DNA from 2 places in the Actinoplanes subglobosus genome. Region 1 is predicted to be linked to the other one. Evidence: riboswitches for the same ligand, from Rfam matches in the RefSeq annotation. Region 1 holds a riboswitch; the other holds the start of a gene.
What was found. A riboswitch is a leader RNA that binds a small molecule or an ion and turns the genes downstream of it on or off. The one in region 1 is predicted to bind S-adenosylmethionine.
Positions count from the first base shown of each region.

Region 2: it holds a riboswitch for S-adenosylmethionine, as region 1 does, so the genes downstream of both, ACFO0C_RS42090 (GNAT family N-acetyltransferase) here and thrC (threonine synthase) in region 1, are expected to answer to the same signal.

Region 1 covers NZ_JBHSBL010000017.1:418,761-422,012, forward strand. The annotation lists gene ACFO0C_RS19815 (ABC transporter permease) at 1-122, shown strand, start outside; gene ACFO0C_RS19820 (GNAT family N-acetyltransferase) at 171-1,079, shown strand; SAM riboswitch class I at 1,157-1,295, shown strand; gene thrC (threonine synthase) at 1,305-2,588, shown strand; gene ACFO0C_RS19830 (hypothetical protein) at 2,824-3,252, opposite strand, start outside.
Region 2 covers NZ_JBHSBL010000028.1:374,853-378,104, reverse strand. The annotation lists gene ACFO0C_RS42095 (GmrSD restriction endonuclease domain-containing protein) at 402-1,016, shown strand; gene ACFO0C_RS42090 (GNAT family N-acetyltransferase) at 1,230-1,817, opposite strand; SAM riboswitch class IV at 1,834-1,950, opposite strand; gene dacB (D-alanyl-D-alanine carboxypeptidase/D-alanyl-D-alanine endopeptidase) at 1,987-3,252, opposite strand, start outside.

The sequences.
Region 1 (3,252 bases):
TGCTCTCCACCCCGGTGCAGACCGAGGACCTGGCGAAGGGGGCGATCTCCGCGGTCGTCTACGCCACCCTTTTCTGGGGTATCGCGTTCCTCCGGTTCACCCGCAAGGACGTCACGTCCTGACGTGCAATCGAGTTGACGGCCGGGCGGCCGCGCGATGGCATGGCGGTCGTGACGGCTGACTTCGCGATCCGCCCGGCCCGCCCCGACGACGCCGCGGGGGCGGTCGCCCTCCGCTCCGTGGTCCATCCCTATCTGGTCCGGGGCGAGGCGGCCACCCGCCGCATGTTCGCCGAGCCACCACCCGACGGGGACCGGATCTTCCTGGTGGCCGAGAGGGACGGCGGGATCGTCGGCTTCACCTCGGCGTTCCGGGACACCCGCTCGGCCGATTCCGGGTTCGGCCGGGTCGCTCTGCACGTGCACCCGCGGCACCGCGGCCGGGGTCTCGGTGCCGCCCTGCTCGGCGAGGCGGTCGGCCACCTGCGGTCGGTCGGGGTCCGGCGGGCGAGCAGCTGGGCCGCCCCGGACGCGGTCCGGTTCGCCCGCGCCCACGGGTTCGAGCCGTCCCGCGAGATGCGCTTCTCGGCCCTGGACCTGACCGGGTTCGGCGATCGGCCGTTCGTGCCGGCGCCACCCGGGATCCAGGTGGTGCGGCTGCGTGAGGTGGCGGAGGAGGCGTTGTACGCGGCGGACGTGGCGGCCGCGACCGACGAGCCCGGTGAGACCCCGCCGCAGCCCACGCCGTACCCGTTGTGGCGTTATGAGATCTGGGACGAACCGGGTCTGGACCGTGACGCCAGCACCGCCGCCGTCGCGGGCGGGGAGATCGTGTCGTTCTCGCTGGTCCTGCGCGACGGCGACCGGATGTGGTCGGACATGACCGCCACCGTCCCGGCACGTCGCGGCCAGGGGCTGGCCCGGCTGGTGAAGACGGCGGCACTGCGGCGTGCCGCGGCCTCCGGGGTACGCGCCGCCTTCACCAGCAACGACGAGGAGAACAAGCCGATGCTCGCGGTCAACGAGAGTCTTGGCTACCGCCCGGTGGCCACCCAGATCTCCTGCCTCGCCGAGTTCTGAAGGGTGTTCGCTCACACCTCGGGAACTTCGTGTGGCGTACGCGGGATCTCGTCGTAAGGTGTTGGAAACAACTGAATACCTCATCCAGAGGGGCAGAGGGATACGGCCCGACGAAGCCCCGGCAACCACCGCACAGCGATTCTCGATGACGAGCCGCGTGTGGCAGGTGCTAATTCCGTCCCCGTTCCGGCAGGTCGCCGCGGGGAAAGATGAGAGGAAACTCTAATGACGTCTGTCGTCGACGCGCCCTCGCACACCTCCGCCTCGCCCGCTCGTGGCCTGATCTGCCGCGCCTGCAGCGCCGAGTACCCTCTGGCCGCGCAGCACGCCTGTTACGAGTGTTTCGGCCCGCTCGAGGTCGCCTACGACGAGGCGGCGCTCGCGCGGGTGACCCGGGCCCAGATCGAGGCGGGCCCGCAGAACATCTGGCGTTACGCGGCTCTGCTGCCGGCCGGCCAGGACCCGGCGACCCGGGTGACCCTCGACCCGGGCCTGACCCCGCTGGTCGCCGCCCCGCAGCTGGCCGCGGCGGTCGGCATCGAGGCTCCGCTCTACGTCAAGGACGACTCGCAGAACCCGACGCACTCGTTCAAGGACCGGGTCGTCTCGGTGGCCCTGACCGCCGCCAAGGAGCTGGGCTTCAACCGCTTCTCCTGCGCCTCGACCGGCAACCTGGCCAACTCGGTCGCCGCCCACGCGGCCCGGGCCGGTGTCCCGAGCATCGTCTTCATCCCGGCCGACCTCGAGCCCGGCAAGATCATCACCACCGCGGTGTACGGCGGCGAGCTCGTCGCCATCGAGGGCTCCTACGACGACGTGAACCGGCTGTGCAGCGAGCTCGTGGAGACCGACGAGTTCGAGGACACCGCGTTCGTGAACGTGAACGTCCGCCCGTTCTACGCCGAGGGGTCCAAGACTCTGGGCTACGAGGTCGCCGAGCAGCTCGGCTGGCGCATCCCGGCCCAGGTGGTCATCCCGATGGCCTCCGGTGAGCTGCTCACCAAGGTGGACAAGGCGTTCAGCGAGCTGGTCGAGATCGGACTGGCCGAGGCCCCGGAGGGCGGCTGGACCGTGTTCGGCGCCCAGTCCGAGGGCTGCAACCCGATCGCTGTCGCCCTGCATGCCGACACCGACGTGATCACCCCGGTGAAGCCGACCGGCATCGCCAAGTCGCTCAACATCGGTGACCCGGCCGCCGGGCCGTACGCGATCGAGGCCGTCCGCCGCACCGGCGGCTGGATGGACTACGCGAACGACGACGAGATCCGTGCGGGCATCCGGCTGCTGGCCGAGACGACCGGCATCTTCGCCGAGACCGCCGGCGGCACCACCGTCGCGGTGCTCAAGAAGCTCGTGGCGAGCGGCAAGCTCGACCCCACGAAGGAGACGGTCGTCTACAACACCGGCGAGGGCCTGAAGACGCTCGACGCGGTCGCCGGCCAGGTTGGACCGACCCACACGATCAAGCCGTCGCTGCGCGGCGCCCGGGAGGCCGGCCTGCTCGGCTGACCCTGTTCCGGGTCGTCCGAGCAGACGGGCGAAGGTCACCAATTCGTGACCAACTCTCACTGACCGTCACCGGCGATCAGCCGGTTGTCAGAATTACCTCCTCCGAGGACTTGCACTCCGATCTCCGGATGGGCAGGATGCTCTCTGCGGGAGGACGCGACGCCGTACGAGGCCCCTCACCAGAGCTTGGCGACAATCTCCGAGGGTCCCAACGATCCAGCGCTGACCCAAACGGCTACGTGCCCGGAGGCGTTGTGCGTCCGTCCTCCCGACCAACTTCCTTTCGCAGCAGCCTGACGACCCACGGCCGCAGCGGGAGATCGAGCGGGTAATGCCCGTCGGCCAGGCCCGCGTTCCTCTCGAACCAGTTGCGCACCCCGTAGGACGTGGTCAGCGCGATCGACCAGCCACACGCGACCCAGTAGGCGGGCCAGAAGAGCGGGCCGAAGAACGCGTACTGGCTCGCGTGCCGGGACTCGTGCGTGAACAGCCGCAGTCGCTCCTCGGCGAGCAGCCACTCGGCGGACCGGTTCGTGATGATCACCGAGCCGACCGTGAAGCACGAGCCGGCCGGCATCCGGAACCGGAAGTTCTCCGCGATCAGCACCCCGTGCCGGCCCCGCCGGACCTTCGTGCCGGTACCGAGGGCCAGCAGCAGACCGAC
Region 2 (3,252 bases), on a different contig from region 1:
AGAGGGGCGACGCGAAGAGGGGCGACGCGAAGAGGGGCGACGCGAAGAGGGGCGACGCGAAGAGGGGCGACGCGAAGAGGGGCGACGCGAAGTTGGGCGGCCAACGCAGGTGACCGAGGCCGACGGAGGGCGATCGAGGGGGGTAACGGCTTGGGCCGCATTCAGCCCGGCGGTCGCGGATCGGTCCTGCACCGGGACCGCGTCGCGGGGACAGCCACGGGGCCGTTCACAGCCCGTACAAAAGTTAAGGTCTTGTTTCAGGGGTGGGTTTGATCTTTTTTGTTCGGACATAAGAAATTCATGAACGTCATCATCCGGTGACGTCCGGCTCCCGTAGATCTGTGTAGTCCGAATCGGACGACATGAAGGAGCCGATCATGCCCCTCTCCCCCCGCCCCCTGATGGCCGGCGTCACGGCCGCATTGATCACTATCGGTCTGATGGTCTCCCCCGCCCAGGCCGCCCCCACCGGGATCCCGTCGAAGTCGACGGCCCAGACCTACCTCAACGCGCTGACCGTCGCCGCCGAGGCGAACGCCAGCACCTACGACCGTGATCTGTTCCCGCACTGGATCACCATCTCCGGGACCTGCAACACCCGGGAGACGGTCCTGAAGCGGGACGGCACGAACGTCGTCGTCAGCTCGGCCTGCGCCGCCACCTCCGGCTCGTGGTACTCCCCCTACGACGGCGCCACCTGGACCGCGGCCTCCGACCTCGACATCGACCACGTGGTGCCGCTGGCCGAGGCGTGGCGTTCCGGCGCCAGCGCCTGGACCACCAGCAGGCGGCAGAGCTTCGCCAACGACCTGACCCGCCCGCAGCTGATCGCGGTCACCGACAACGTGAACCAGTCCAAGAGTGACCAGGACCCGTCCACCTGGCAGCCGTCGGTCAGCTCCTACCGCTGCACCTACTCCAAGATGTGGATCGCGGTGAAGTACTACTACTCGCTGACCCTGCAGTCCAGCGAGAAGACCGCCCTCCAGACCATGCTCAACACCTGCTCCAGCTGATCAGGTCCGCGGTCCGGAGGTCGCCCTCCGGACCGCGCCACCACCACCGGTCCATCGCGCCGCCCGGCCAGAGCGCCGTCACACCGGTGCGGATCGCCTCCCGGTCCCGGCCGGCGGGTCGCTCAGCCCCACCACGAGATCCGCCGCGGCACCGTCTTCCTCCCGGCCATCCAACCCCGTACCTCTCGTCGAGGTCGTTCTGGGGCACATGGACTACCGCGTTTCGGACAACCGATGTTCCAGGTAGGCCCGACATTCCGGCCATTCCTCGGCGACGACCGAGAACAGCGCCGAGTCCCGCAGCCGTCCGTCCTCCCCTGGCGCCCAGGACCGCGACCAGTTCCGCAGCACCCCCTCGAAGCGGGCGCCGACCCCGGCGATCGCCGACCGTGACCGGGCGTTGCGGGCGTCGGTGCTCAGGCCCACCCGGCGCACCGACCACCCCTCGAAAGCCTGCTTGAACAGCAGATACTTGGCCTCCAGGTTGATCCCGGAGCGCTGCGCGGACGCGGCCAGCCAGGTGAACCCGACGTCGATCGCGGTCAGCGGCTCACCTCGCGGATCCCAGTAGGCGGTGACCCCGACCGGGCGGCCGGTCCGCACGCTGACCTGCGCGTACGGCGACAGACCGGCTCGGGCGAGCTGCTCGTCGACATAGCGGACGGCGGTCGCGGCGGTCGGCACCCACGTCCAGTCGTATGAGTCGCGGGACTCCTCTGCGGCCGCGGCCAGACCGGCGGCGTGATGCGGGGCGAGCGGCTCCAGCCGGACGAGACGGCCGTACAGCACAGGATGATTCATGAGGGTCACCTCGGAAGGTCGCGGCTTGCCCGGCGCGGGACACGCCGGACCCGGTCATCACCCGGGGCACCCCGCCCACGAAGCGGAGGGTTGCCGGCCAGCGAGCCGGGGCTTGACGCTGGCGCTCATGACCTGCGCGCAACATATCACCGCGGACGGCCGCCGTGGGTCAGGCGGCGAGTGCCACCGCGGCCTCGTCGAGGAGGGGGACGGCGGAGGCGACGGCGGCGTTCACGACGAACGAGAACACCAGGCTGCGGCCGTCGGCGGCGGTGACGTAACCGGAGAGGGCGTTGACGCCGGTCAGCGTGCCGGTCTTGGCGCGGACATTGCCGGCCGCCGCGGTTCCGCGCATCCGGTTGCGCAGCGTGCCGCCGATCATCGGGTCCGGGTTGCCGGCGACCGGCAGCGCGGCGCGGAACGCCGGGAACCAGGTGCGGCGCTGCGCCTTCTCCAGCAGCGTGGTCACCTGCCCGGTGGTCAGCCAGTTGCGGCGGCTCAACCCTGATCCGTCACCCATGGTGAGCAGCCTGGTGTCGACGCCGAGGCGGCCGAGGGCGCTGGTCGCGGCGGTGAGGCCGGTCGGCCAGTTTCCCGGCCTCGCCGGATCGGCAGCCCGTGACATCGCCTTGACCAGCAGTTCGGCGATGCCGTTGTTGGACAGCTTGAGGAACGGCGGCAGGATCTCGCTGAGCGGCCGGGACGACTGGGCGGTCACCGCCCGGGTGCCGGCGGGCACGGTTCCCCGGAGGGTACGCCCGGAGATCGTCACACCGTGTCGCCGGAGTGCCGCCGTGAACAGTCCGGCGGTCATCGCCGCCGGATCGGGCACCGACACCAGTGCCGTGCCCGACCGGCCCGCCCCGATCGCACCACTGACGGTGACGGTCCTCGTGCCGTGCACGCGTACCGCGGTGACGGCGTCGCCGCTGCCCCGGGTGGCGGCACGGTTGACGACCCGGATGCTGCCGGCCGGTGGCCAGACCCGTACGGCGGGCCTGCTCCCGGCCACTCCCCGGTACCGGATCTCGACGGCGGCGGTGTCGAACCGGCCGTTCGCGGCGAACGTCAGCGCCGAGACGGGGGCCGTGTACGCGGACGTCTCGTCCTGCCACGACCAGTCCAGCCCGAGCGGCACCCGGTCGAACCACGAGTCGTCGACGATCAGCCGGGCGTACCGCTTGGTCGTGCCCCGGGCCACCGCCGCGGCGAGCCGGTCGATCCGGGTGTACGTCAGCGTCGGATCGCCCTGTCCCCGCAGGTAGAGGTCCTTTCCGCGGCCCCGGACGCTGGTGCGGAACCGGTAGCCCGGCCCCAGCACCTCCAGGGCGGCGGCCGCGGTCAGCAGTTTCTGGTTCGACGCCGGCAGCACCCGCAGCCCGGCGTTGCGCCGGTAGACGACAGCGCCGCCGGCCGCCTCCCGCACGTCGACGGC